Linked DNA regions of Kribbella sp. NBC_01245. The protein of the gene in region 3 binds, or shares a complex with, the protein of the main gene of each other region. Links are inferred from orthologs where the notes say so. Each region holds a gene or a part of one and is shown on either strand. Other genes may lie near its edges.

Region 1 (9,677 bases), 3.0 Mb from region 3 along the record:
CGCCACCCGTTCCGAGTCCCCCACCAACTAACCAGCTGCTTCCGCTCCGCATGCTCCTGCGCCAGCACCGACCGCCACAACGCCCCCGCCCCCGCCCCCACCACCACGAGCCCACCCATCACCACCAAAACCCCGATCCACCACATCCCCCCACCCAACCAAACCCCCACTCCAGCCAGTGGCCCTGTTGGGTAGGTTCGGCGCCCTATTCCGAGTGTCGACCCTCGGAATGGGGGGTGGACTCGCCAAATTTCGAGGGCCGGCTCCCCATTCCGGGTGCCGACACCCGGAATAGGGAGCGGCTAGTGCCGACGGCGGGCGAGCGGCTGAGCAGATCGCCATTCGTGCACTGGAAGATGATTGTCGACAGGAACTCTTACGGACCAGGAGTGCACGATGCGCATCACGTCGAAAGGACGGGTCACCATCCCGATCGCCGTACGTCGGCAGCTCGGGCTCGATGGGGGTGATGAGGTGCGGATTGTGGTGGACGGGGACAGCGCACGCGTCATCCGGGTTGTCGGTGACGAGTCCGCTGGTCGGCGGCTGGCGCGCCGGCTCCGTGGCAGTGGGTCGAGCGGCATGGCCACGGACGAGATCATGGAACTGCTACGTGGCGGAGTGGGATGAGGGTTCGTGTGTGAGTACGGCGTTGATCGCGACGAGCTTTGCCTGGTCCATCTCACCGTGGCGCCGGAGGACGAGCCGGGGCCGGACACATTCCACGGCGGCGCGCGAGGTACGGACGGCTTCGGCGGTACGACGTACGGGCCGATGCGGTTTCAAACGCGGTTCACCGGCACGATGCTGATTGGTGCCGAGTACAACAACGCGAACTACCGGACCAGGGGTGCTCCCCTGCCGTGGATGTACGACCAGGTGCGCGAGCTCGTCTTCGCCGAAGGCCGGCTGATCTCCACGCTTGACCGCTCGGCCGACATGGCCCGCCTCCACGAAGCCGACACGGTCCGCTACTTGCGCCGGATGAGCGCGAGGTGACGGTTGATGGGGCGAGGGGTACGGCCTCGCCCCACCTAGGGGTTAGACCGTGGTGGCGAAGGGGTCCCAGTCTTCGGGGAGGGTTTCGGGGGCGGTGACGGTGCTGGTTACGTCTACGAAGGCGCCGGAGTCGACGGATTCGCTGACGGAGACCATGGCGTCGACGACGTGGTGGGCGAGGTCGCCGGTGGCGCGGTGTGGGCGGTCGGCGCGGATGGCGCGGGCCATGTCGAGGACGCCGGTACCGCGTTCGGCGGCGGCCGTGACGTTGGCGACGGTCTCCCATTCGCCGTCGCGGCGGATCAGCTTGATCTCACCGTCGAAGCGGTTGGGGTCGGGCAGGGACAGGGTCGCCTCGGTGCCGGTGATCTCGACGAACCCGTGCCGGCCGAGCGGTGAGTCGAAGCTGAAGATGTTCTGCGACGACTGGCCACTCTCGAACTTCGCGATCATGCTCACGTGACTCGGCACCGTCACGTCAAAGTCGGTCCCGGCCAACGGACCCGAGCCGATCGTGCGCGTCGGCCGCGACGTCGAGCCGATACCGGCAACAGCGCCGACCGGACCGAACAGCTGCACCAGCGCGGTCAGGTAGTACGGGCCGATGTCGAACAGCGGGCCCGCGCCTTCCTGAAAGAGGAACGCCGGGTTCGGGTGCCACGACTCCGGGCCGGGCGACTGGAACAACGTCAGTGCGGTCAGCGGCGTACCGATGTCACCCTTCTCGATCAACCGGCGAGCCGTCTGCAGCCCCGGGCCGAGGAAGGTGTCCGGCGCACAACCGAGGCGTACGCCGGCGTCGGCGGCCGTGGCGAGCAGCTTGGCGCCGCTGTCCCGGTCCATCGCGAACGGCTTCTCGCTCCACACATGCTTGCCCGCGGCAACGGCAGCCAGCGCCACCTCGACGTGAGCGACCGGGATCGTCAGGTTGACCACGATCTCGACGTCCGGGTGGGTCAGCACCACCTCGGGCGAACCGTGGCTGGCGATGCCGAACTCCTCGGCCTTCGCCTGGGCCGCCTCGGGCCGCAGATCGCCGATGGCGTGCACGACGACATCGGGGAAGCTGGTCAGGTTCTTGATGTACGTGTCACTAATGACACCTGCGCCGATAACGCCGACGCCGACGGGACCGGTGCTCATGCGCCGGCCTGCTGCAGGAAGGCGTAGCTGCCGCTGACGGCGTCGAAGATCTCGCCCTCGAAGTCGTCCAGCTCGACCACGGCGAGGCGACCCGGCGCGGCGGCCAGGAAGTCCTTGACCGGGATGACGCCCGAACCGACGGCGACCTGGGCCTTGTTGTTCAGCGTGCCGTCGCCGTCCTTGATGTGCAGGGCGACGACCCGCTCACCGAGGCGCTTCAGCAGCGCCGGTACGTCGGCACCGCCGACCGCGGCCCAGTAGGTGTCGATCTCCAGCACGATCTCCGGCGCGAGATGCTCGACGAAGACCTCCAGCGCGTGCCGGCCGTCGAGCATCGAGGCCAGCTCGAAGTGGTGGTTGTGGTAGCCGATGGTGATGCCGTGGTCCTCGGCCTGGTGCGCGACCTGGTTCAGCTGGACGGCGATCTGCTTGACGTCCTCGGCGGACTGCCAGCGGGCCGGGTCGGTGTAGGGGTCGATCACGGTGCCGATGCCGAGGCGCTTGGCGGCCGCGAAGGCGGGCTCGAGGTTACGGCCGAGCAGGCCGGCGTGCGTGGTCGGCGCGGTCAGGCCGTGCTTGGCCAGGCCGTCGGCGAGCTGGGACTCGAATTCGACCAGGCCGAACGGCTCGACCTGCCGATAGCCGATCTCGGCGATCCGGGCCAGGGCGGCGTCGAAGTCCCGCTCCAGTTCGCCACGGACGGTATAGAGCTGGAGGGATAGGCGGTCAGCAGAGAGCACGGTTGCTCCTCGAAGCGGCGGGTCAGGTCCGGGAGAACGCTCTCTCCCTCGTGAAGTGATCCTACGGACCCTCGCGCTGAACCGGTCAAGTGGAAAGCCCGCAGTCTGGACGGAGACATTCGGTTACCGGCTGGTCACCTATCGGTCGCACCCGCGTCGTCCGCCGGATATCGGCCGGGGGTTGAGCCGACCACGGCCCCACCGCTGCCCGACATACCCGATTGGCCAAGGGTTCACCCGGCGTCGGGAACCTTCGAAGTGTGAGGATCGTGATGGTCGCCGAATCGTTCCTGCCACAGATCAACGGCGTGGCGAACACTGTTCGTCATGTCACCGACCGGCTGGTCGCCCGTGGGCACCAGCCACTGATCATCGCCGCCGGCCCCGGTCCCGACCATTACGGCGACGTGCCGGTGGTACGGGCCCGCAGCTTCGGCATCCCCGGCTACCGGGCGTTCCCGGTCGGTCTGCCCGATCCCGCGATCGAGCGCGCGATGGCCGATTTCGCGCCCGACCTGGTGCATCTGGCCTCGCCGTTCGTCCTGGGCGCGTGGGGCCTTCGCAGCGCGCGGCGCCTGGGCTTGCCGACCGTGGCGGTGTTCCAGACCGACATCGCCGGATTCGCCCGGCAATACCCGTGGGCCGTGCGCGCCGATCGTGGCGTCTGGGCCTGGGTACGGCGGTTGCACTCGCGGTGTGACCGCACGCTCGCGCCTTCGTCCGCGTCGATGGCGCAGTTGGTCCAGGCCGGCGTACCCCGGGTCCAGCACTGGGGGCGCGGCGTCAACCTCGACCTGTTCGACCCGGGTCTGCGCGATGACGCGTGGCGCCGGGAGATCTCCCCCGACGGCCGTCCGATCGTCGGGTACGTGGGCCGGCTCGCCGCGGAGAAGCACGTACGCCGGTTGAGCGAGCTGTCCGAACTCGGCTGTCAGGTGGTGATCGCGGGTGACGGTCCGGACCGTGCCGCACTGGAACAGACGTTGCCGGGTGCGGCCTTTCTCGGCATGCGCCGGGGCGCCGACCTGGCCCGGATCTTCGCCAGCCTGGACGTTTTCGTGCACACCGGCGAACACGAGACGTTCTGCCAGACCATCCAGGAGGCGCAGGCCTCCGGCGTGGTGACCGTCGGACCCGCGGCCGGTGGCCCGGTCGATCTGATCAAGCCGGGTGAAACGGGCCTGCTCTTCGACCACAAGACGCCGGGCGCTCTCCGGCAGGCGGTGCACAGCCTGCTGGCGGATCCCCAGGCCCGGCAGGCGATGGCCGAAGCCGGCCACAAACGGGTCCAGACGCGGACCTGGCCGGCCGTTGTGGACGACCTGATCGACCGGCACTACGCCGAAGTCACCTTCAGCCAGAAACGGGCGGCCTGACATGCAGCGGATAGCCCAGCTCGCGAACTTCGTCGGCCCCACCTCGGGCGGCATGCGGACCGCGATCGACCACCTCGGCCAGGGATATCGCGCCGCCGGCTTCGAGCGCGTCCTGGTCACCCCCGGCGAACGCGATGCCATCAGCGAGGACGAGAACGGCATCGTCATCCGCCTTCGCGCGCCCCGGATCGGCGGCGGCTACCGGCTCATCGCCGAACCCTGGCGGGTGATCGAGGCGCTCGAGCGATTCCGGCCGACGACCGTCGAGATCTCGGACAAGTCGACCCTGCTGCCGGTCGCGCACTGGGCCCGGCGCCAGGGCATCGGCTCGATCCTGTTCAGCCACGAACGGCTGGACGCCATGGTCTCGCTCCGGACCGGCCGCCAACTCGGGATCGCGGCCGGCGTCGGCGCGTTGTACCGGCTGCTCGGGCGGACGTACGACGCGATCGTGGTGACCTCGCGCTTCGCCGCCGCCGAGTTCGGCGAGGTGTCGACGCCATTGGTACGCATCCCGCTCGGCGTCGACCTCGACACGTTCCACCCGTCCCTCGGCACACCGGCCGCGGACGGCGTACTGAAGCTTGTGCACGCCGGAAGGCTCTCGCGCGAGAAGAGCCCGCACCTGGCAGTTGCAACGGCCGTAGAGCTGCACAGACGCGGCATCCCGGTCAGGCTCGACGTGTACGGCTCTGGGCCACACCTGGACGAGCTAGTCGCCATAGCCGGGTCTGCGCCTGTGAAGTTCCACGGCTACGTCGATGGGCGTGTGGAGCTGGCTCGCCGCCTTGCTCAGGCAGACGTGGCTCTGTCGGTTTGTCCGGGCGAGACGTTCGGACTGGCGGTGCTGGAGGCTCTCGCCGCTGGGACGCCAGTAGTCACCGCTGATACGGGTGGCGCTCGTGAGTTGGTAGACGCGGGGTGTGGCGCGTGGGGCGCCCCTCGTGCCGACAGGCTCGCGGACGCCGTACTGGAGCTTGTACGACGTCCGGAGGCTGCCCGTCGTACCGCTGCCCGGGAAAGGGCTGAGCGGTACGACTGGCAGACCTGCGTTGACCGGATGCTTGCCCTGCACAACCGGCTCACCTGGAACCGCCGCGCCGCTTGACCCTTAGGTCAGGTGGTCGTAGTCCCCACGCGTCCAGGCGATGTGGCGATCGGCCGAGAACCGCAGGATGGCCCGCGCGTCCGACGTGATGACGTTGTCGAAGTTGCCGTAGACCCGGTCGAACTCGTACTGCTCGACGGCCTTGGTCACCCGGTCGACGACCGCGCCCGACAGCGGGATGCGGTTCGGGTAGCTGCGCATGAAGCTGGCCGACTTACCACCCGGGTTCGGGAAGATGGTGTCGCCGCTGAGCAACACGCCGCGCCCTTCGGCACCAGCGGCCCAGTGCACGACGCCACTGCCCTTGAAGTGACCACCCGGCTGGAACAACGTCACGCCCGGCAGGATCTCCAACGGCCCGGTCCAGGTCTCGATGACCGGATCCGGCCGTGCCACCCACTCCTGGTCCGCTTCGGCCACCAGGACCGGCACCCCACCGAGGGCCCGGCTCCACTCCACCTGGACGCCGTACATGTGCGGGTGGCTGGCCACGATGGCCTTCACCTCGCCGTACGACGCGACCAGCGCGGCGCCGTCGGCATCGACGTACCCGATCGGGTCCCAGAGCAGGTTGCCCGCGGGCGTCCGCACCAACTTGGCCTGCTGGCCGATCCCCACGCCCGGCTCGGACTCGATCGCGAACAGGTCCGGCTCTCGTTCGCTCAACCGGACCTTGTGGCCGGCGGCCTGGAGCTCCTCGAGCGTCGTCCAGTGCTGGCCGTCGACCGGCACCCACTGCCGCTCGTCCGCGCAGATCGCGCACACGTCCGGTTGCGTACTGTGCTCAACGGCACAGGTCTTACAGATCCACATTCGCCCTCCCAGATCAGCGGTTTTCTACAGTCCACAAGTTCAACCCCTGTGGAGGTCAAGTGAATAGGCGAGAGCGATGTCACATGGGTGGTGGCCAAGTCGGCGTACTGCTGCGGTTAGCATCGAACACGGCCTGGTTTTCGCCGGGCCGAGCCTTGACTTGCGGGGCCTTCTGACGGCCACCGGCGGCAACGCCGACGACGACTGCCAGCGATGCCCTCAGTCGGCTCTGGTCGTCGTCCGATCGGAGGATCGGTTTGCCCAGCAAGCCACTGACCCGTCCCCCCGGCACCCTCTACCGGGGCCATGAGGGCATGTGGTCATGGGTCGCGCATCGGATCACCGGTGTGGGGATCTTCTTCTTCCTGTTGGTGCACGTGCTCGACACGGCTTTGGTGCGAGTCTCGGCCGACGCCTACAACGAGGTGATCGGCACCTATAAGAACCCGATCGTCGGCCTGATGGAGATCGGCCTGGTCGCCGCGATCCTCTTCCACGCCTTCAACGGCATCCGGCTGATCCTGGTCGACTTCTGGGCCAAGGGCCCGCGGTACCAGCGCCAGATGATGATCGGCGTCGGCGTGCTCTGGTTCGTGCTGTTCGTCCCGTTCGTGGTCCGCCACCTGATGCACGTGTTCGGAGGGCACTGAGCCATGAGCACACCAGAGATCGTCACCCCGCGGTCCAGCACCCGGGCCCGCTCGGTCAAGGGCGGCGGCCGGAACCGGTCCGGCCAAACCAACTTCGAGCTGTACGGCTGGCTGTTCATGCGGCTGTCCGGCCTCGCCCTGGTGGTGCTGGTGCTCGGCCACCTGTTCGTGAACCTGTTCCTCGGCGACGGCATCCAGGGCATCGACTTCGCCTTCGTGGCCGGCAAGTGGGCCAGCCCGTTCTGGCAGGTCTGGGACCTGCTGATGCTGTGGCTGGCCATGTTGCACGGCACCAACGGCCTGCGCACGATCATCAATGACTACGCCGAGCGGGACCAGTCCCGGTTCTGGCTGAAGATGTCGTTGTTCACGGCAAGCATCGTGGTCGTCGTGCTCGGCACGCTGGTCATCTTCACCTTCGACCCCTGCCTCGACCCCAGCTCCACGCTGTCGGTCTGCAAGTAAGGAACTTCTGACATGCAGCGCCATCAGTACGACGTGGTGATCGTGGGCGCGGGCGGCGCCGGTATGCGGGCCGCCCTCGAGAGCAGCAAGCGCACGCGGACCGCCGTACTCACCAAGCTCTACCCGACCCGGTCCCACACCGGCGCGGCCCAGGGCGGCATGTGCGCCGCCCTGGCCAACGTCGAGGAGGACAACTGGGAGTGGCACACCTTCGACACGGTCAAGGGTGGCGACTTCCTGGTCGACCAGGACGCGGCCGAGGTGATGTGCCGCGAGGCCGTCGACGCCGTGCTCGACCTGGAGAAGATGGGCCTTCCGTTCAACCGGACGGCCGAGGGCAAGATCGACCAGCGCTTCTTCGGTGGGCACACGCGCAACCACGGAGAGGCCGTCGTACGGCGCTCCTGCTTCGCCGCCGACCGCACCGGCCACATGATCCTGCAGACGCTCTACCAGCAGTGCATCAAGCAGAACGTCGAATTCTTCAACGAGTTCTACGTCCTGGACCTGCTGATGGTCGCCGGTAAGGCAACGGGCGTCGTCGCGTATGAGCTGGCCACCGGCGAGCTGCACATCTTCTCGGCCAAGTCGATCGTGTTCGCGTCGGGCGGTTTCGGCAAGGTCTTCCGCACCACGTCGAACGCGCACACCCTGACCGGTGACGGCATGGGCATCGTCTGGCGCAAGGGCCTGCCGCTGGAGGACATGGAGTTCTTCCAGTTCCACCCGACAGGTCTCGCCGGCCTCGGCGTGCTGCTCTCCGAAGCCGCTCGCGGTGAGGGCGGAATCCTGCGGAACAAGGACAACGAGCGCTTCATGGAGCGCTACGCGCCAACCGTGAAGGACCTCGCGCCACGCGACATGGTCGCCCGCGCGATGGCCAACGAGGTCCGCGAGGGCCGTGGCTGTGGGCCCGACGGCGCGTACGTGATGCTCGACCTGACCCACCTCGAGCCCGCGCATATCGACGCGAAACTGCCGGACATCACCGAGTTCGCCCGGACGTACCTCGGCGTAGAGCCGTACACCGAGCAGATCCCGGTCTTCCCGACCGCGCACTACGCGATGGGTGGCATCCCCACCAACATCAAGGGTGAGGCGCTCGCGAACAACGACGACGTCATCCCCGGCCTGTACGCCGCCGGCGAGGTCGCGTGCGTCTCGGTGCACGGCGCCAACCGCCTCGGCACCAACTCGCTGCTGGACATCAACGTCTTCGGCCGCCGTGCGGGTATCGCCGCCGCGGAGTACGCCGCCGGCGTGGACTTCGAGGAGCTGCCGGACGCGCCCGAGACGTTCGTGGTCGACCTGATCGAGGGCATGCGCGACGCGACCGGGACCGAGCGGGTGGCCGCGATCCGGGCCGACCTGCAGGCCACGATGGACCTGAACGCGCAGGTCTACCGGACCGAGGGCTCGCTCAAGCAGGCGCTCTCCGATATCGAGGGCCTGAAGCAACGATTCGCCCAGGTTTCCGTTCAGGACAAGGGCAAACGGTTCAACACCGACCTGCTCGAAGCCGTCGAGCTCGGCTTCCTGATCGACCTGGCCGAGGTGCTGGTGGTGTCCGCGCTGGCCCGCAAGGAGTCGCGTGGCGGTCACTTCCGCGAGGACTACGCGACCCGCGACGACGTCAACTTCATGCGTCACACGATGGCCTACCGGTCGATCGATGACGAGGGCAACGTGAACATCCGGCTGGACTACAAGCCGGTCATCCAGACCCGCTACAAGCCGATGGAGCGCAAGTACTGATGGACGTCAAGGTCAAGATCCTCCGCTACAACCCCGAGGTCTCGCCCGACCCGGAGTGGAAGACCTACTCCGTCACCCTGCAGCCGACCGATCGGGTGCTGGACGCACTGCACAAGGTCAAGTGGGAGCAGGACGGCACGCTGACGTTCCGCCGGTCCTGCGCGCACGGCGTCTGCGGTTCTGACGCGATGAAGATCAACGGGCGCAACCGGCTGGCCTGCAAGACCCTGATCAAGGACCTGAACCCCGAGAAGGAGATCACCGTCGAGCCCATCAAGGGCCTGCCGGTGCTCAAGGACCTCGTGGTCGACATGGAGCCCTTCTTCGACGCCTACCGGTCGATCATGCCCTTCCTGGTCACCGACGGACACGAGCCGACGCGTGAGCGGATCCAGTCCCAGGCCGACCGCGACCGCTTCGACGACACCACCAAGTGCATCCTCTGCGCAGCGTGTACGACGTCGTGCCCGGTCTTCTGGTCCGACGGCCAGTACTTCGGCCCGCAAGCGATCGTCGGCGCCCACCGCTTCATCTTCGACAGCCGCGACGAGGGTACGGAACAACGCCTCGAGATCCTCAACGACAAAGAGGGCGTCTGGCGCTGCCGCACCACCTTCAACTGCACCGA
Region 2 (9,733 bases), 3.0 Mb from region 3 along the record:
CCTGCGCTGGCCAGTTGCGGGATGGCCGCGCTGCTGCTCGGCGATCCGCAGCGCGCGGTCGCGGCCTTCGGTGCGATCGACAAGTTCCGGGAAGCGGCGATGCCGTTCGACCCGGCGGTGATTCCGTGGCACGCCGACTACATCGAGGCGCTGATCGCCACGGGGGAGACCGTCGAGGCGGCCGCCGTGATCACAGATATCCGCGACCGGGCGGTGAAGCTCGATCGCCAGGTGACGATGGTCGGCCTCGGCCGGGTGGAGGCGCTGCTGGTCGCGAAACAAGGCGATCCCGGCAAGGCCCTGGAGCTGCTCGACCAGACCGTGGCGAGCGCCGGCGATCGGTATTACCCGCTCGACCTGGCCCGGTGCGAGCTGGCCCGCGGCCGGATCGCGCGGCAGGCCCGGCGCCGCTCGGTCGCCCGGTCCGCGTTCCTCGACGCGATCGAGCAGTTCGACCGAAGTGGTGCGCCCGCGTGGCGCGAGGTGGCCGAGACCGAGCTGGCCCGCCTCGACGTACCGAGCCGGACCCGGCAGCCGTCGGAGCTGAGTGACAACGAGCTGCAGATCGTCGCGATGGTCCGCGACGGCTCGACCAACCGGGAGATCGCGGCCGCGCTCTACCTCAGCGTGAAGGCGGTCGAATCGCAGCTGACCCGGCTCTACCGCCGGTTCGGTGTCGCGAATCGCACCCAGCTGCTGCGAATGGTCGATCGCGGCAGCGCACAATAGGGCCGTGAAGTTCGAACGCAAACATGCCCTGTTCCTGCTCGGCGTCGCCGTCTGGAACGTTCTCACCTACGCCACGTTCATCAAGAACCTGGCCAAGACCGAAGGCCGCCCGACCGGCTACTACGTGGCTCACGCCGTGCTGATCGTCGTCAATCTCGGCATCGCCGCCGTGCTCGGGACGTGGGGCGCGAAGGCGCTCAAGTCCTCGCGTACGCAACCGGACTGACCCCGAGGATCCGGCGGAAATGCCGGCTCAGGTGTGACTGGTCGTAGAACCCGGCCCGTACGGCGACCTCGCCCGCGGGCTGTCCGTCGAGCAGGTAGCGTCTGGCCAGATCGACCCGGCGTCCGGTCAGGTACCGATGCGGCGGCAGGCCGAATTCCTTGGCGAACGCCCGCACCAGATGAGCCGGATGGGCGTGCAGTTCACCGGCGGCCTCCGCCAGGGTGATGCCCTCCGTCGTGCGGGCGTCGAGCAGCTCTCTCAGGCGTACGGCGATGCCCTGGTCTTTGGTCCACTGGGGTTGGACGCGGTGCGTGAGGTGTTGTCCGAGGCGTTCCTTGATCAAGGTCAGACGGCTCTCGGCTTCGAGGTCCTCGTGGTGTTGCACCAGCACCTCGTGCAGCTGGTGGAGCCGTTGGCGCAAGACCGGATCGACCAGGCCCGGGTGGTCGACGGCCGCGCCGATCAGGTCGAGCGGCAGTACGTCGGGCTCGAGGTAGATGACCCTTTTGCTGAACCCACCGGGCTTGACCGAACGGCCGTCGTGCGGCACCTGCGGCGGCAGCACGGTCACCTCGGCCTGGACGATGCCGTGCTCGCGATGGTCCAGCCCGTACCGCACCACGCCGTGGTCGAGGACCATCAACGTCCACGCGTCGTGGACGTGACTGGGATACGCGTGGGTCGGGAAGTGGGCGTGCAAGACCTCGCGAATGCCCTCCACCGGCGGGCGCCACGCTGTGACCTTGGGATCCACGTTTAAAACGTACAAGACACCTGGTCGGGCGGTTGGCCAGAGTGGTGGGGTGAACTTCGATACCAAGATCGCCGTGTTGTTGCGGGATGACCTGCTCAGCTGGCAACGCCTGAACGTGACGTCCTTCCTCGTGAGCGGCCTGGGTACGCGACTACCCGAGCTGATCGGAGCGCCGTACGCCGACGCGGACGGGACGCCGTACCTGCCGATGTTCCGGCAGCCCGTGCTCGTCTTCGAAGGCGGCAAGGAGGTCCTCGTCGCGGCCCACGCTCGCGCGGTCGGCCGTTCGTTGCCGTTGGCAATCTTCACGTCGGACTTGTTTGCCAGCGGCAACGACGACGACAACCGCGCCGCCGTCCGGGCCGTGTCGCAGGGCCAGCTCGACCTGGTCGGGCTGGCCCTGCACGGTCCGAAGAACGCCGTCGACAAAGTGCTGAAAGGCGCCCGCATGCACTCCTAGTGTCCTGAGTCAGAAGTTCGCACCTCATCTCCGGCGCCCAGGCACGCACCTCGCTGCGTTGTCGTCGGGTCACAATCGAAAAAGATTGCTCCCCTCCTCCGCCTTGCGATGCACGCACCTGGACACCGGAGCTAAGGCACGAACTTCTGACTCAGGACACTAGCGCGGGGTGATCGTGCGCCAGGTCTCGCCGCGATCGTTGCTGATGGCAAGCGATGTCGGACTGCTCTTGCCGTGGAGGAACTTGCCGTCGCCGTCGAGATCCTCCAGCTGCTTCGGCCACCCCTCGGCCTTGCGGGCCTTCGCGTCGGTGCCGATCAGATAGCCCGTCGGCTTCGCGTTGTTCTCGGGCTGGATGCCGAGCAGCGCGGCCGTGCCGTCGTCGAACGGGACCGGCCCGCCCATCCGGGCCCACGGCGTGCCCTGGACCGTGCGCCAGCTGACGCCGCGGTCGGTGGAGATCACCACGCTGCCGATCGCCTCGAAGGTCGCGCCGTCGTGCCAAGAGGTCGCCACAATCGTCCGGCCGTCATGGCTCACCGCGATCCGGCTCGGCAAGGCGCCATCACTGACGGTGTGCCGCTGCCAGGTCTTGCCGCCGTCGTCCGTCCACGCGATCTGCCACGGCTTGCCGTTCTCCTTGGCGGCCGTGATCCACCAACGCCCGTTCGGCCCTTGCACCGGGGAATACCCCCGGCCGAGGTCCACCGGCAGCGTGAGATCGCGCAGCGTCGCCGTACGAAGGTTGAGCACCCGCAGCGAGCCCTCGCCAACCAGCACCTCATCGGCACCGAACGTCGTGGTCGCCGCGGCCATCCGCAAACGCCGTTCCTCCAGGCCTTTGCTGGTCAGGCTCGCCAGTCGGGACTTCGCCCAGGCCGGGTCGGCGGCCGTGAGCGGATTCGCGTCCGGGGTGATGAGCCCGTAGACGTCATCGCCCTGCTGCACCAGGTCGAACCAGCTGTCGGTGATCGAGGTGGCGACGCTCATCCCGGCTCGTTGGATTCGCGCGGCATAGCGGCAGGGCTGTGGTTCGCAATCGGACCAGGCCGCGATCCAGCTGGACGGCGTTGCGAACAAGGCGCTGGCGACGTTCGCGTCGGCCGACCGGATCAACGCCTCGCCGGCCGGGTTCGTGCTGTGGTCCGGCGCGGGTGTCGTTGGCGGGGTGACGATCGTCGTTGGTTGGGTGACGATCGGGGGAGGAGCGTTGTCGCCCTTGGGCAGGCTGGTCGGTAGCGTCACGGCCAAAACGGCGGCGGCCGTCGCGGCGGCAGCACCTGCGGCAGCGAAGAGCTGCTTGCGATGGCGCCTGCGGGTGCCCTTCTGGTGAATGGTGTCGAACGGGGTGGGCTCGACCTGCTCCTGGACCGACCAGGCGAGATCCTTCAGTTCAGACATGGCCGACCTCCTCGGCGTCGTCGACGAATTCGTGCACAAGTGGTGCGAGCCGGGCCCGGCCCCGGGACAATCTGGCCTTCACGGTGCCCTCCGGTACGCCGAGCATCGCGGCGATCTCCCGCACCGGCAGATCGGCCACGTGGTGCAGCGTGATCGCCTCGCGCTGCTCGTACGGCAACTGCCTCAGTCCGTCCACGAGCGCGACATGATCCGCCGAAAGCCCGGGCAATTGGGTATTCGGTGGTGGCATCGCCTCCGCCAGCCGTCCTCTGAACCGGCTGGCCCGGCGATAACGCGTACGTACGACGTTCAGCGCGACCGTCCGCAACCAGGCCTCCGGGTTGTCGACCTGAGCGAACCGCCTCGGCCTCTCGACCGCCCGCACGAACGCCTCCTGCACCGCATCCTCCGCCTCGGTCAAGCTCCCGCAAATCGCGAACAACTGCCCGACCAAACGGCGATAACACCCGTCATAGATCTCCCGAACCCGCTCTTGCCCACCCATCGCCCCTCCAGCCCCCAGCCTCTCGCTCACCCCCCAACGACCCCCGCCACCCCACCCCGGTTGCTCCCCGTGACCCACATCACACCCATCCGCCTCCCCCCCGTTCATTGGTCCCTTGTGACGCGGCGTGTCGCCGTTCATCGGGCCCTTGTGACCAACGGCGCGGGCCAGCCACCCCAACCACTCATTCGTCGGAATCCGCCCTTCTCAACCCGGATCCACCGATTTGAGCTGTCGGGTTGGTGGGCACGGGAGTAGGCCGTCCGTTCCACCTCAACCTGCCTTGACCACAGCCGACATGCCGTGAATAGGTCTGAGGCGTGGAGATTGATTGGAATGCCGAAGTTGTGGATCAGGTGGAGTCGCACTGGCGGAACCGACTTCGGCCCCGCCTCGACGGGCTGACCGACGACGAGTTCTTCTGGGAGCCGGTCTCCGGCAGTTGGTCGCTGCGGAGACGTGGTGAGAGTTCCGCGCCGATCTCCCTGGGTAGCGGTGAATTCACGATGGACTACGCCCAACCGCCCCACGACCGCGAGCCAGTGACCACGATCGCGTGGCGGCTCGCGCACCTCATTGATGTCTTTGGCGCGCCAACGGGTCCGCACTTCGAGGTTACGACCGCTGACCCGCCTGGCGTCGACTTTGCGGGCTCTGCTCGGGCGGCGTTACGTCAGCTTGACGAGGGTTTCGAGGCATGGATCGCTGACGTGTGCAGCCTCGGTATTGCGGGCATCACCCGACCGCAAGGGGCCCTGGCACCGGCACAATTCGCAGACGCCCCCATTGCGCGGAAGGTCATGTACGTCCACGTCGAGGTGATCCACCACGGTGCCGAGATCTGCCTGCTGCGTGACCTCTATGCGTGGAGGTCACCCAACGGGTGTTGATGAGCCCGGCTGCTTGGCGGGAGCTCGAGTCCGTGATCAGTCCCGAATATCGGTTTTCACGCCAGCACAGACAGAAACCTGGCCCGATGGGCCGGCTGGGCAGAACCTATGAGAGCCATCGCCATGGCCATGACGGCGACGACTCGGCGCAATGAACCCATTGTCAATCTCGCTTCCTCACTGGACGCTGCAAGACCGCCCAGTCTGTGAGCCTGCGTCCAGCACCTCAACAGCATGCGATTGCAGCAACCGGCAACCTCAGCGCGCCGCTCAAACGCCCGCGCCGCCGAGCCTGGACCCGGCGCCCGGGTGAGCGGGTGGCGTTGCACGTTCATGCAACCTGCTGGCCAGACGGAGGCAGAGATCTCGGACTTGGGTCCGACCTTGATGGGCCAGCCGGAGGAGACTCGACATGCAAAGTGTGGTCCGCAGAGCGCTGGCAACCGCCGCTGCCGCAGCAGTCGTCGCTGTAGCGGGCGGACAGTCATCCGCTTCGGCCAGTACAGAATTCGCTCCCGACTACTTCCGGATCTGCGTCGACCAGGCCTGCACCATGTCCGTCTCCGGCGACATCACCTGGGGCAACAGAACGGCCAGAGTGGCAGGGGATGTCGTCAACAAGGTTCCTGGTGCAATCACGATGGTCCACTGGGATGCCTTCGCCGGCTCGACGAAGGTCGACTCCGCGACAAGCTACGTGCCATATCCGAACCAGGCGGTTGTCGCCCCGTACGACTTCAATCTCGGCGACCCCCTCCTTCCCGGCGGCATCGACCGAATCCGAATCCAGATCTGCAGCTCCCCAACGCGCTGCAGCGTCCAATGGAACGAAATCAGAGACTGACGAACGCACCGCCTAATCCAGGATTTCGTCCCGGGGAAGCCCTCCACCATCTGGCGTTACCGGGATTGCCACGGGGCGCGTCTATTGCAGGCTCCGGGACTTGGCGTGGGCGGGATGGGCGGGGGAGACTGCTGCGATGGCTGCTGAGTATGTTCAGAGTGATCAGTTTCGTGGTGGGCGCATTCACTTGTGCGAGCTTGCTGGGCTTGAGATTCGCGATTGTGAGGTCAGCGGTCTGAAGGTCGTGGACTGCTATGGGAGCGACGTCTACCTCGGTGGCGACTTCGAGCGTGTTGTTGTCAATGACGTTGATGTGACCGCGTACGTCGAGGGCGAGCTCGACCGGCAGCACCCGGCGCGGGTGTTGGCGCGTGAGGCCGAGTCTCCCGACGACTACCGGGCCGCGTGGGATGCGATCGAGGCGCTGTGGGAGGCGACGCTCGACCGGGCCCGGCTGTTGCCCGAGGCCAAGTTGTACGAGCAGGTCGACGGCGAGTGGTCGTTGGTCGAGACGAACCGGCACCTGCTGTTCGCCAGCGATGCCTGGCTGGGCAATGCCGTGCTCGAGGAGGAAGCGCCGTACCACCCGTTGGGTTTCCCTGCCGGCGGGATGCCGCCCGACGACGCGGCGAAGCTCGGGCTCACCCTCAAGGCCACCCCGACGCTCGACGAGGTGCTCGCGCTGCGGCTGGCCCGCATGGCGACGATGCGGCGGGTCGTTGACGGGCTTACCGAGGCCGAGCTTGACCGGGTATGCGGTCGCAAACCGGCAGACCCGTATCCCGACCAGGAGTACGTCGTACGCCGCTGCCTCAAGGTGGTGCTGAAGGAAGAGGCCGAGCATCACCGTTATGCGGTGCGCGACCTCGCCCAGCTCGAGGCCGGCGCCGGGTGAGGTCACTCCCGCTCATGCGAAGCAGTGTCGGCTAACGGCTGGGTGGCGAGCGGGGCGGTGGAGCTCGTCAGCGATGAAGCTGCGGGCGATCGTTGGTTCGGCGAGCGGTTGATCAGCAACACCTACGTTTGGGCCTGTCTCATCGCCACCGGGCTGTATGCCCTCTATGACCGGCGGATACAGCGCCAGCGCGCCGAAACCGACTGACTCACTAGGGATCAGGGTTCGCCAAGCGGTAGGTGATTGTCGGGTGGGCGAAGTCCTCGTTGTCCACGACGATCTGGGCCTGGGAACGCGGCTGGATCTGATCGACGTACATGCGCTCCCCTGGGATGTACCTGGTGCGGTAGCGCTCCTCGGCCGCGGCGGCCGAAGGCATCCATGCCTGGTCGCGCGCGGTGCCGCGTCGGAGGACCTCGTCGAAGCTGACGTGCGCGTAGATCCGCAGATCCCAGTGTTCGATCAGCGCCGGTACCTGCAGGAACGCGCCGTCCGCCAGCAGCACCGCATCCGGATCGGCTGTGTGGACAGATGACTCGGACAGCGGCCGTCCGTTGGGCTCCCCGATCGCAGTGGTGTACCGGCGGTCGCCGCCCGGACCGAGAGGCATCAGCAGCCGTTCGCGGATCGCGTCGTGGTCCCAGGTATCCAGGTAGTAGCTCTCCGGCGATTCGATCGGGTACGCCGTCCGCAGCTCCGGAGCACGCTTGAAGTAGTCGATGCCGGCCCGGATGATCTCGCGGCCGGTCCGGGCGCGCAGAGTGTCGGCCAACTCGTCCGCGAGCGTCGTCTTACCCGCCGCGGAGCAGCCGTCGATCGCGACCCGCACCGGATGTGGGCGCTCGACGGCCAGGACGGCATCGGCCAACTCGGTCAGAGCGTCGGTACGCCGGCTCACCACGTCTCCCGTCGCCGGAATGCCCCACCCGGAGTCCGGTGAGGCGTCGTACCGATGATGTCAGCCGACTTTCAGCGGCCTTGGTGGTGAGGACGCGGCGGTCGCGTTAAACGCGGCCGATTCGATGGTCAGAAGGGACCGATGAACGCCGACACGCCGCGTCACAAGGGTCCGATGAACGGAAAAGGCGGAGGGCCCGGGCGGGTCGTCGGGGGGACGACGCGGCCGGGCCCCTGCCGAAAGCTGAGCGGGACGCCGAGTACCAGCGGAAGATGGCCGTTAGACGCGGCGGAAGATCAGGGCGCGTTTTACTTCTTGGATGGCCTTGGTTACTTCGATGCCGCGGGGGCAGGCTTCGGTGCAGTTGAAGGTGGTGCGGCAGCGCCAGACGCCCTCTTTGTCGTTGAGGATCTCGAGGCGTTGTTCCGTACCCTCGTCGCGGCTGTCGAAGATGAAGCGGTGGGCGCCGACGATCGCTTGCGGGCCGAAGTACTGGCCGTCGGACCAGAAGACCGGGCACGACGTCGTACACGCTGCGCAGAGGATGCACTTGGTGGTGTCGTCGAAGCGGTCGCGGTCGGCCTGGGACTGGATCCGCTCACGCGTCGGCTCGTGTCCGTCGGTGACCAGGAAGGGCATGATCGACCGGTAGGCGTCGAAGAAGGGCTCCATGTCGACCACGAGGTCCTTGAGCACCGGCAGGCCCTTGATGGGCTCGACGGTGATCTCCTTCTCGGGGTTCAGGTCCTTGATCAGGGTCTTGCAGGCCAGCCGGTTGCGCCCGTTGATCTTCATCGCGTCAGAACCGCAGACGCCGTGCGCGCAGGACCGGCGGAACGTCAGCGTGCCGTCCTGCTCCCACTTGACCTTGTGCAGTGCGTCCAGCACCCGATCGGTCGGCTGCAGGGTGACGGAGTAGGTCTTCCACTCCGGGTCGGGCGAGACCTCGGGGTTGTAGCGGAGGATCTTGACCTTGACGTCCATCAGTACTTGCGCTCCATCGGCTTGTAGCGGGTCTGGATGACCGGCTTGTAGTCCAGCCGGATGTTCACGTTGCCCTCGTCATCGATCGACCGGTAGGCCATCGTGTGACGCATGAAGTTGACGTCGTCGCGGGTCGCGTAGTCCTCGCGGAAGTGACCGCCACGCGACTCCTTGCGGGCCAGCGCGGACACCACCAGCACCTCGGCCAGGTCGATCAGGAAGCCGAGCTCGACGGCTTCGAGCAGGTCGGTGTTGAACCGTTTGCCCTTGTCCTGAACGGAAACCTGGGCGAATCGTTGCTTCAGGCCCTCGATATCGGAGAGCGCCTGCTTGAGCGAGCCCTCGGTCCGGTAGACCTGCGCGTTCAGGTCCATCGTGGCCTGCAGGTCGGCCCGGATCGCGGCCACCCGCTCGGTCCCGGTCGCGTCGCGCATGCCCTCGATCAGGTCGACCACGAACGTCTCGGGCGCGTCCGGCAGCTCCTCGAAGTCCACGCCGGCGGCGTACTCCGCGGCGGCGATACCCGCACGGCGGCCGAAGACGTTGATGTCCAGCAGCGAGTTGGTGCCGAGGCGGTTGGCGCCGTGCACCGAGACGCACGCGACCTCGCCGGCGGCGTACAGGCCGGGGATGACGTCGTCGTTGTTCGCGAGCGCCTCACCCTTGATGTTGGTGGGGATGCCACCCATCGCGTAGTGCGCGGTCGGGAAGACCGGGATCTGCTCGGTGTACGGCTCTACGCCGAGGTACGTCCGGGCGAACTCGGTGATGTCCGGCAGTTTCGCGTCGATATGCGCGGGCTCGAGGTGGGTCAGGTCGAGCATCACGTACGCGCCGTCGGGCCCACAGCCACGGCCCTCGCGGACCTCGTTGGCCATCGCGCGGGCGACCATGTCGCGTGGCGCGAGGTCCTTCACGGTTGGCGCGTAGCGCTCCATGAAGCGCTCGTTGTCCTTGTTCCGCAGGATTCCGCCCTCACCGCGAGCGGCTTCGGAGAGCAGCACGCCGAGGCCGGCGAGACCTGTCGGGTGGAACTGGAAGAACTCCATGTCCTCCAGCGGCAGGCCCTTGCGCCAGACGATGCCCATGCCGTCACCGGTCAGGGTGTGCGCGTTCGACGTGGTGCGGAAGACCTTGCCGAAACCGC
Region 3 (9,639 bases):
GCAGAACTGCGTCAGGTACATCTCGTCGCCGAATCGGCCCTCCGCCGCCATGGCCTGCATGAACGGCTGCAGGTCCTCGGTGACGGCCTCCTCGCCCGCGATGAACTGTGCGCACAGCATCAGCGCGTTGTGCCGCTCGTTATCGGTGAACTCCTCCCAGTCCTTGGCGTCCTGGCTGAAGTCGAGGTCAGCCGGGTTCCAGAACTTGCGATTCCCCTTGTCGAACAGGCGTAGCGGCAGTGCGTCCCAGTTCAGCCCGCCCGCTCGCAGGGAGGAAAAGCCAGTGCGATGCAACGTGGTCATAGTTCACCTCTCGGAAGCCGCGGACAGGAAAGGGCCGAGCACCCGGGCGACCTCGTCGGCGACCGTCGCCGGGGCACCCGCGGGATTGACGATGTGGCTGAGTACGACGCGCAGCGCGATGTCCACGCCGAGACGCGCGTCGTCGGGCGAGACGTCCGGCCAGTGCGAACGGACGTGCGTGTCGAGTCGTTGGTGGCACAGCTCGAGGATCTGATGGCCGCGCGTGGTGAGCAGTTGGCTGGCCTGGTCGGACCCGGGCGCGGTCAGGGCCGCCTTGATCAACGGGTTGTCCGAGGCGAGCGTCAGGGCCCGGTCGACGGCGGCGCGCAGGCCGGCGATGGCGTCGCGCTCGTGCTCCGCGAGGGCCTCGTTGACCAGCACCAGGAAGCGCTCGGTCTCGCGGGTGGCGACGGCCTGCAGGACATCCCACTTGTCGCCGAGTTCGTTGTAGACGGTCTGCCGGGATACGCCGGTCCGCCGCGCGATATCGGCCATGCGCAGGCCCTCGTATCCGCCGGCGACCAGGGCGTCGTACGCCGCGTCGAGCAGCTCATCGCGCAGTCGCCGCTTGGTCCGCTCGGAGAAGGAGGCCATGTGGTCATAGTTGACACTTCGGATAAAAGTGTCAAGAGGTCGGACAAAGCGTCACCGCATGTAAAGGTCGGCTGTGGACGTGATCCGTCCACAGCCGGCCAGGCGCTCCATCGCGAGAGCGCCGATGATCGGCCCGAGGGCAGACTCGGCCGATCGGTCGGGGCCGCACCTCCGCAAGTACGGCTCCGTGCTCCGGGTCCGACCCCAGTGCGGGACCCTGAACACAAAAGAGTCTATGTGCCCTTATTTACTGCACTTTGGGTTGTCCGGACTCCGAGATGCACCGCCGGAAGGCTGGCCGGTCAGACCTCCGCGTAGGGTTGAGGACGTGTCAGCAGCAGAGATCCGCCCCGCCGAATTGCCGACAACTCTCGTTCCGGAACTCGTGGTCGGGTTCGACCTGGACATGACGCTGATCGATTCCCGGCCCGGTATCAAGGCCGTGTACGACTTGCTGGCAGCCGAGACCGGCGTGGCGATCGATACGGAGCTGGTGGTCTCCCGGCTCGGTCCGCCGCTTGTCTGGGAGATGGCGAACTGGTTCCCGCCAGAGCAGATCGACGCCATGGTCGCCCGCTACCGCGAGCTCTACCCGACGTACGCGATCACTGGATCCGACCCGCTGCCGGGAGTGCCTGAGGCGCTTGCGGCCGTGCGGAGCTTGCACGGGCGGACGGTAGTCGTCTCGGCCAAGTACGCGCCGAGCGTGAAGCTCCACCTCGAGCACCTCGGTCTGGACGTCGACGAGCCGGTTGGTGACCTCCATGGTGCAGAGAAGGCCGTTGCCCTGAGGGAGCACAGTGCCGGCATCTACGTCGGTGACCACGTCGCTGACATCGACGGAGCCCGTGCCGCGGGTGCCGTCGCAGTAAGCGTTGCGACGGGCCCGTTCACCGCAGGCGAGCTGAAGGCGTACGGCGCTGACGTCGTACTCAACGACCTCACGGAGTTCCCTGGCTGGCTCGAGGACTACGTGTTGGAGCAGCGGCTTGAGGCGCTCATGGCCTCCCTTGCCGAGCACAGGAAGCTACTGGTCGCCTTTAGCGGTGGAGCCGACTCTGCGTTCCTCCTGGCGGCCGCAGCCCGTGCGATCGGCCCTGCGAACGTGGTGGCCGCTACGGCCGTCAGCCCGAGCCTCCCGCTCGCAGAACTCGAACCGGCCGCAGCTTTCGCCGACAGCCTCGGCGTACGCCACGTCACGCCGCCGACGCATGAGATGGAGCGAGAGGGTTACCAGGCCAACGCCGGTGACCGTTGCTACTTCTGCAAGGCGGAACTCGTCGAGACCCTGCAGCCCATCGCCGACGACTTCGGCATCGAGGCCATCGCCACCGGTACGAACGCCGACGACGCGGTCGCCGGCTTCCGCCCGGGTATTCGCGCCGCCCACGAGCGTGGTGCGATCACGCCGCTGAGGGACGCCCGGCTGACCAAGGCCGAGATCCGCGAGGCCTCCCGGCGCTGGGGCCTCGTCACCTTCGACAAGCCCGCGGCGGCCTGCCTGTCGAGCCGGATCGCGTACGGCATTCGCATCACGCCGCGCCTGCTGGCCCGCGTCGACCGTGCCGAACAGGTCGTCCGGGACCACCTCACGTCGTACGGCGTGGAGAACGTGCGAGTGCGCGACCTCGGTGGCAAGGCGAGTATCGAGATCGACGCCGGTCTACTCGCGAAGGTGGACGCCGCCACGCTGGAGGAGCTGGTGAGGGCCGAAGGCTTCGACGCGGCCGCTCTCGATCCGCGCGGATTCCGCTCCGGCGCCATGAACGAGCGCCTCGCGAACCCGGAGCAGTACCGCTAGAGGATTGGTATCGCAGAGGCGCGGGGACCATCGTTCACGTACGCTAAGTAGCCGGCACCAGCCGGAGTAACCGTCCCCTGTTCCGACGAAGACATCGAAGAGGTTTCCCGTGCCTGTAGGCAAGGTCAAGTGGTACGACGCCGGCAAGGGATTCGGCTTCCTCAGCAAGGACGAAGGCGGCGACGTCTACGTCCGGGCCGAGGCTCTGCCGGCTGGTGTGACGAGCCTCAAGCCGGGCCAGAAGGTCGAGTTCGGCGTGGTCGAGGGACGTAAGGGCGAGCAGGCGCTGCAGGTCCGCTTGATCGATCCGCCGCCCTCGGTCGCGAAGGCGATGCGGCCCAAGCCGGAGGACATGGTCACGGTCGTCGAGGACCTGATCAAACTGCTCGACAGCATCGGCGAGAACTACCGCCGCGGCCGCCACCCCGACAACAAACTGGCCCACAGCGTCGCGACCGTGCTGCGCGGTGTTGCCGACAAGCTGGACGTCTAGCGAGCGTGCATGGCCTCGATACCGGCGATGACGGTGTCGAGGCCGAGCCGTCACGCGCTCAGCAGGAGATACCCCGCCGCCACCGAACCGATGACAGCTCCGCCGTAACAGAACATGGTGATGATGGCGCTGAACCTCTTGAGCTGCAGGCCGTCATAGAGGGTGTAACGGAAGCGATGCGCCCAGTGGAACAGCGCCAACGCGCAGAGTCCGAACAGGATCAGCTTGGTGAGGGGATGCTGCAGCACCGAGAGCAGATACGCGTGATCCGGAGCGGTCAGCCAGCCCAGCGGGAACGCGACGCCGAACAGGAACAGCAGGACCGGAACCATCAGTGCGGCAACCATGCCGCCGGCGCTGAACAGCAGCCAGAGCAGTGGTTCCGGCGACCGGCGGGTCATCGGAGGATCACCCAAGCGGTGACGGCGGACAGCACCAGCCAGAGCAGGTAGTGCGCCGCCGCGATCACGCGGGGCGGGACACGGCGACCGCGCATCCGCACCACGATGGCCTTGGGTGCCAAGCCGAACCAGGTCACCGCGTGCAGCAGCACGAAGAGCAGGGCGACAACATTCAGCACGAGCACCCAGGCGCGCCCGCTCCAGTCGACGAACCGCTCGTACTCCCCACTGCCCGCACTGATGGCGCTGACCAGCAGCAGCAGGTACACAACGAACCAGGCGACGAACACACTGCTGAGCTCGCGGAGCACGAACACGAGGTATGAGCGACGCTCAAGCCACCAGAAGGTGGAGACCGGCCGGTGATACGGATGGGGCGTATCAGTCATCGTGCGCCCCTGGGCAGGAGGAAGTCCTTGAGCGCATGGGTGGCCGCGGTGAGCTTGTAGCGCTGGATGGCGCCGGCAGGGTCGACGTCTTTGGGGCAAACGGCGCTGCACTCGCCGACGAAGGTGCAGGCCCAGATCCCTTCGGGAGACGACAGTACGTCGCGACGGTCTGCGGCTCCCTCGTCCCGCGAGTCGAGGTTGTAGCGCTGGGCCAGCGCGATGGCCGCCGGACCGACGAACTGCGGGTCGAGCGCGTAGACCGGGCAGGCCGAGTAGCAGAGCATGCAGTTGATGCACATGCTGAACTGCTTGTACTCGTCCATCTCGTCCGGTGTCTGCAGGTACTCGCCCTCGTCGAGTGGCTTCTCCTCGTCGTGGACGAGCCAGGGCTTGACCGTCGGCAGCTTGCTCATGAAGTCGTCGATGTCGACGACGAGGTCGCGGACCACCGGGAAGTTGCGCAACGGCTCAATCCGCACCGGGCCCGGCGCGTAGTCGGTGAGGAAGGTGGCGCAGGTCAGCTTGGGCTCGCCGTTGACGGTCATCCCACAGCTGCCGCAGATACCCATCCGGCAGGACCAGCGGTAGGAGAGCGTGCCGTCCAGGTGGTCCTTGATGTGGTTGAGCCCGTCGAGGATCGCCCAGTCGGGGCGTAGCGGTACCTCGTAGGACTGCAGCACCGGTTCGGTCTCCAGCTCCGGCCGGTAGCGCGCGACCTCGAGGGTTATCCGGTCCGCCATGGCAGCTACCTCCCGTACACGCGTTCCCCCGGTGGCCAGCGAGTGATCGTCACCGGGAGGTATTCGACGCGGCCTGCGCCGTCGGGCTGATGGTGGATCAACGAGTGCGCCAGGTATCGCTGATCGTTCCGGGCCGGGAAGTCGGTGCGCTGGTGCGCGCCGCGCGACTCCTCACGTTGCTGGGCGCAGGCGATGATGCTCTGCGACACGTCCAGCATGAACGAGAGCTCGAGCATGGCGATGAGGTCGGTGTTGAAGGTCCGGCTGTGATCCTCGACGGCCGCGTCGGCGAATCGCTCGCGCAGCTCCAGCAGCGTGTCGGCGGCCTTCGCCAGGGAGTCCCCGTCGCGGAAGATCCCGGCCCCGTTCTCCATGGCGCTCTGCATCTCGGTCCGGATGTCCGCGATCCGCTCGCGGCCCTCGGCATGCCGCGTCAGCTCCCGCTCCAGCCGGCGCTCCTCGTCGTGGCCCTGCGCGAGCACGGCCGGGGAGACGGTACCGGCCGAGCCGGCGAACTCGGCAGCGGCCAGTCCGGCGCGAGCACCGAAGACGAGCAGCTCCGGCAGCGAGTTGGAGCCCAGCCGGTTGGCGCCGTTGATGCTGACGCAGGCGACCTCCCCGGCGGCGTACAGGCCGTCCATCGGTGTGGCGCCGTGGATGTCGGTGTGGACGCCACCCATCATGTAGTGCACCACGGGCCTGACCGGGACGAGCTCGGTGACCGGGTCTATGTTCTGGTACTTCGAGCACAGCTCCCGGACGAAGGGGAGCTTGGCGTCGATGAGCTTCGCGCCGAGATGGCGGAGGTCCAGGTGCACGATCGGCCCGTACGGCGTATCGATGGTCCGGCCTTTGTCGAACTCGTGCACGAACGCCTGCGACAACCGGTCACGTGGTCCCAGCTCCATGCTGCGCATCACCGGAGTGGGTTCGGGTTTGCCGAGGTCGTAGTCCTGCAGGTAGCGGTAGCCGTCCTTGTTGAGCAGCCAGCCGCCCTCGGCGCGGGCCGCCTCGGTGATCAGGATGCCGGTGAAGGGCAGGCCGGTGGGGTGGTACTGGACGAACTCCATGTCCTTGAGCGGCGCACCGGCCCGGTAGGCGAGCGCCATCCCGTCCCCGGTCTTGATGTTGGCGTTGGTGGTGAAGGGGTAGACCCGGCCGCAACCCCCGGAGCACACGATGACGGCGCCGGCGGTGATGGTCTCGACCCGGCCGGTGGCCAGCTCGATGGCAACGACGCCCCGAACCTGCCCCTCGTCGACCAGCAGCTTGGTGACGAACCACTCGTCGTACCGGACGATGTCGGAGTAGGAGAGCGCGGTCTGGAACAAGGTGTGGAGCAAGTGGAAGCCGGTCCGGTCGGCGGCGAACCAGGTGCGCTTCTTCTTCATGCCACCGAAGGCCCGCACCGCGATGTGCCCGTCGGGCTGCCGGCTCCAGGGGCAGCCCCAGTGCTCCAGCCGGAGCAGCTCGCGCGGAGCCTCGTCGACGAAGGCCTCGACGGCATCCTGGTCGCACAGCCAGTCGCTGCCGGACACGGTGTCGTAGGCGTGCTCGTCGAGACTGTCGTCGGCACCGGCGACCGCGGCGGCTCCACCCTCGGCGGAGACCGTGTGACTGCGCATGGGGTAGACCTTGGAAACAATCGCCACGCTCAGCCGCGGATTGGCTTCCGCCACGGCGATGGCCGCCCGCAGGCCGGCCCCGCCGCCCCCGACCACCACGACGTCGTGAAAGGCGGTCATGCCTCGTGGTCGCCGCTGTGCTCGTCCAGCAGGACCTTCCCGTCGTGGCGGACGGTCCTGATCCGCACGCTGCCGTCGTGGAACTCGTGCCGGATCAGGCGGCAGCCGCACGCGAAGAGAGTGTCGTCGAAGCTGAGGCCCTCGGCATCGCCTTCCTGGCTGCGGTCACCGTCCACGGTCCTCCCGCACGGCGCCCGCTCCTTGGTGAAGTGAGTGGTGGTGCCGGTCATCGTCGACCTCCTCCACGGCGAATGTTGTGACGGAGCTCACATCATCGATAGTGCTCCCGTGATCGCTGCTTGTCGACCCGGCGAGGACGACCGGCCTCGGGTGGTCAGCGGGGTGGGCGGCTGCCAGGGGAGCGGCGGCGGAAGGGGGAGGTGCGGGGCTGGTTTTCCACGGTCGGGTCCTTTGCCCAGTCCTCCTCGGCGGCGGGAGGGGACGGCGGCGCGTCGTCGCGCCACCAGTGATCGTCGGTACGGCGCTCGGCTGGACGTCCGTCGGTGCTCAGGATCGTCGTCGCGTCGCCATTGTCCCGCCGCCGCGGTTGCTGGTTCACCACGGTCGGGCTCGCGGCAGGTCGCGCTGGCGGGCCGGTGCGGGAGGTGGGCTGGGGCTTTGTGGGTGGGGGGCCGGAGGGGTCGCGGTTAGGGCGGCCGACGGGGGTGGTGGAGGGGCGGTAGCGGACGACAAGGAACACCACGATGAGCAGCACTGCCGCGAGGAAGCCGAAGCCCAGGCGCGGGATCAGCGGCAGGACGATGCCGCAGCCGCCGCCGAGCACCCAGGACAACTGCAGCACCGTTTCCGAACGCGCGAACACCGATGTCCGGACGGTCTCCGGCACGTCCCGCTGGATCAACGCGTCCAGCGAGAGCTTGCCAAGTGAGCTGCACAATCCCGCGACCAGGCCGAGCGCGATCAGCATCGGCAACCCGTAGAAGATCGCGACGAGGATCGCGACCGTCGCGTCCGCGAGCAGCACGACGAGTACGACGGCCTCGGGTTTACGGGCCTTGAGCAACGATCCGAGCAACGTGCCGAGACTGTTCCCGATACCGGCCGCGGCGATCACCGCACCGGCCAGCACCGCACCGTCGAGCCCGCCGATCGGCTTGTCCCGCAGGAGAAACGCCAGGTACATCGTCAGGAATCCGGACACGAACCGCAGCCCCAGGTTGCACCGGATCGCCCGCGCCACCGCCGCCGTGATCGCGCGACGCCGAGCCGCCTTGCCCTCGGCGCCGGTCATCTCCTCTTCTTGGGGCGAGTCGACCCGCGAGGGCAACCGGATGGCCAGCACGAGCCCGACCGTGTAGACCAGCGCGGCCCAGCGCAGCGACCACGCCGGGCCGATCTGCGCGAGCCCTCCGGCGATACCGGCCGAGACCGTCGCGCCGGCCACGCCTGCCAGCGAGATGCGCGAGTTCGCCGTGACCAGGGTGATGCTCTGCGGCAGCAACCGAGGTACGGCGGATGCCCGAGTCACGCCGTACGCCTTGGAGGCGACGAGACATCCCAGCGCCGCCGGGTAGAGCCACGGCGACACACTGCCGGTCATCGAGGCGGCGAGGCTCCAAACGAGGAACCCACGCAGTCCGAGCGTGGCGCCGATCGCCCAGCGCCGCCCGTGCCGGAAGCGGTCCAGGAACGGCCCGATCAGCGGTGCCATCAACGCGAACGGCGCCATCGTCAGCAGCAGGAACAACGCGACCTGGTCCCGCGCCTGGTCACTCGGTACGGCGAAGAAGACCGTGCCCGCGAGTGATACCGCGAGGGCCGTATCGCCGGCGGCGTTGACCGCGCCGAGCTCGATCAGCCGGGACAGACCGGACTCGCCCGCGCCCTGGGCAGTCGTCAAACCGCGAATCCGGCGCCCGGTCGCACGCCCGGCCCGCCCGGTGGCTCCCGCCGTACGACGTGAGGCCGACGCGACTCCGGCCGCTCCTACCTTCGACGCCTGGCCGACCTTGCGCCGCGCCTCGGCCAACTGCTCGCGCCGTCGCTCCCGCGCGACCCGCTTCGCCTCGGCCAACCTGGCCGCCTCGGCGGGATCCACGTCCGCCTTGTCTCCGCCAGAGCCGCGTGATCCGAACGGCAGGCGCCCCTTCAAACCGCCGACCCCGAACGTCGTACGACCGCTCTCGTTCTCTTGGCGTTGCCCGCCTTGAGGCTTGGAGTGGGGTGGTTCGCCGGAGCCGGTACGCCGCTGCTGCCCGGGCTCGTTCGGCCCGGCCGCGGGGTGGCGGCGGCCGTGCGGGCCGTCCGGCCTGTCGTCGCGGGGATCCATGGGCTCCATCCTGCCTGGTCGCAGGTCAGGTGGCAGCCGCAACGCACGGATTTCTGCCGGTCCAGGAGCGGGTTCAAACCAGCACCGGACGATCCGCCCCAGGGATTCGAATGGCGGCCGCGGGCGTGCGAGAATAGTCGATTGTGACTCCCGTCAAAGCTCCGGACCAGGTTCGCGCCAAAGCCGACGCCATTTGCGTGGCCGCGGTCGATGCGGCGCGGGAGGCCGCTGTCGAGGAGGCGGGGGCCGCGCAGGTCGGTGCGCACCTGTCGTACCGGGTCGAGGGCGAGCGGCTGCTCACGCACTACTTCGCGTCCACACACCCGGGGTATCTCGGCTGGTGCTGGGCCGTCACGCTGACTCGCGCCTCCCGGGCGAAGGTCGTCACCATCAACGAGGTGGTGATGCTGCCCGGCGACGAGGCGATCGTCGCGCCGGTGTGGGTGCCGTGGTCGGATCGGGTCCAGCCCGGCGACCTCCGCCCCGGTGACCTCTACCCGACCCCGTTGGACGACCCGCGGCTGGAGCCCGGTTTCGCCGACACCGGTGCGCCCGACGAGGTGCTCGAGGTGGTCGAGGAGCTCGGTCTCGGTCGCGCCCGGGTGCTCAGCCCGATCGGCCGGGACGACGCCGCCGAGCGCTGGTACGCCGGAGAGCTCGGTCCCGAATCGCCGATCGCCCAGGCCGCGCCGTACAAGTGCTCGTCCTGCGGTTACTGGATCCGGCTGGCGGACAGCCTCGGCCGGGTCTTCGGCGCCTGCTCGAACGAGATGGCCCCGGGTGAGGGACGCGTGGTGGCGGCCGACTACGGCTGTGGCGCGCACTCCGATGTCGTGGTGGAGTCGGTCGAGAGCCCGTCCACCGAGCACGCCTTCGACACCAC

The links.
Region 1: OG394_RS33040 (region 3) and sdhA share a complex: the UniProt entries of both Escherichia coli proteins name them as parts of the enzyme complex. The link is inferred for Kribbella sp. NBC_01245 from one-to-one orthologs.
Region 2: OG394_RS33040 (region 3) and OG394_RS18810 share a complex: the UniProt entries of both Escherichia coli proteins name them as parts of the enzyme complex. The link is inferred for Kribbella sp. NBC_01245 from one-to-one orthologs.

What each region holds. Positions count from the first base shown.
Region 1 is NZ_CP108487.1:4,234,018-4,243,694, forward strand. What follows is about bases 6,735-9,677. They hold sdhA (succinate dehydrogenase flavoprotein subunit), read left to right. Parts: upstream 6,735-7,306; coding sequence 7,307-9,049; downstream 9,050-9,677. Other genes in these bases: sdhC (succinate dehydrogenase, cytochrome b556 subunit), read left to right, coding at 6,735-6,829; OG394_RS18800 (succinate dehydrogenase hydrophobic membrane anchor subunit), read left to right, coding at 6,833-7,294; OG394_RS18810 (succinate dehydrogenase iron-sulfur subunit), read left to right, coding at 9,049-9,677. Outside these bases: OG394_RS18755 (hypothetical protein), read right to left, coding at 1-146; OG394_RS18760 (AbrB/MazE/SpoVT family DNA-binding domain-containing protein), read left to right, coding at 397-630; OG394_RS18765 (hypothetical protein), read left to right, coding at 637-999; OG394_RS18770 (Gfo/Idh/MocA family protein), read right to left, coding at 1,042-2,142; OG394_RS18775 (sugar phosphate isomerase/epimerase family protein), read right to left, coding at 2,139-2,882; OG394_RS18780 (glycosyltransferase family 4 protein), read left to right, coding at 3,143-4,258; OG394_RS18785 (glycosyltransferase), read left to right, coding at 4,260-5,366; OG394_RS18790 (hydrolase), read right to left, coding at 5,370-6,179; more of sdhC, read left to right, coding at 6,437-6,734. UniProt on the Escherichia coli protein: Two distinct, membrane-bound, FAD-containing enzymes are responsible for the catalysis of fumarate and succinate interconversion; the fumarate reductase is used in anaerobic growth, and the succinate dehydrogenase is used in aerobic growth.
Region 2 is NZ_CP108487.1:4,241,919-4,251,651, reverse strand. Bases 6,735-9,733 are described here. They hold OG394_RS18810 (succinate dehydrogenase iron-sulfur subunit), read right to left. Parts: upstream 8,587-9,733; coding sequence 7,882-8,586; downstream 6,735-7,881. Other genes in these bases: sdhA (succinate dehydrogenase flavoprotein subunit), read right to left, coding at 8,586-9,733; OG394_RS18815 (uridine kinase), read right to left, coding at 6,916-7,602; OG394_RS18820 (hypothetical protein), read left to right, coding at 6,762-6,911. Outside these bases: OG394_RS18865 (helix-turn-helix transcriptional regulator), read left to right, coding at 1-729; OG394_RS18860 (SCO4848 family membrane protein), read left to right, coding at 734-955; OG394_RS18855 (helix-turn-helix transcriptional regulator), read right to left, coding at 927-1,709; OG394_RS18850 (DUF2000 domain-containing protein), read left to right, coding at 1,759-2,169; OG394_RS18845 (sialidase family protein), read right to left, coding at 2,329-3,570; OG394_RS18840 (RNA polymerase sigma factor), read right to left, coding at 3,563-4,075; OG394_RS18835 (DinB family protein), read left to right, coding at 4,396-4,965; OG394_RS18830 (hypothetical protein), read left to right, coding at 5,378-5,809; OG394_RS18825 (DinB family protein), read left to right, coding at 5,946-6,704. UniProt on the Escherichia coli protein: Two distinct, membrane-bound, FAD-containing enzymes are responsible for the catalysis of fumarate and succinate interconversion; the fumarate reductase is used in anaerobic growth, and the succinate dehydrogenase is used in aerobic growth.
Region 3 is NZ_CP108487.1:7,209,012-7,218,650, forward strand. Bases 2,286-5,190 are described here. They hold OG394_RS33040 (fumarate reductase subunit C), read right to left. Parts: upstream 3,982-5,190; coding sequence 3,589-3,981; downstream 2,286-3,588. Other genes in these bases: larE (ATP-dependent sacrificial sulfur transferase LarE), read left to right, coding at 2,286-2,698; OG394_RS33030 (cold-shock protein), read left to right, coding at 2,808-3,191; frdD (fumarate reductase subunit FrdD), read right to left, coding at 3,242-3,592; OG394_RS33045 (succinate dehydrogenase/fumarate reductase iron-sulfur subunit), read right to left, coding at 3,978-4,721; frdA (fumarate reductase (quinol) flavoprotein subunit), read right to left, coding at 4,727-5,190. In the rest of the region: OG394_RS33015 (R2-like ligand-binding oxidase), read right to left, coding at 1-303; OG394_RS33020 (TetR/AcrR family transcriptional regulator), read right to left, coding at 307-897; more of larE, read left to right, coding at 1,226-2,285; more of frdA, read right to left, coding at 5,191-6,466; OG394_RS33055 (hypothetical protein), read right to left, coding at 6,463-6,696; OG394_RS33060 (MFS transporter), read right to left, coding at 6,801-8,756. UniProt on the Escherichia coli protein: Two distinct, membrane-bound, FAD-containing enzymes are responsible for the catalysis of fumarate and succinate interconversion; fumarate reductase is used in anaerobic growth, and succinate dehydrogenase is used in aerobic growth.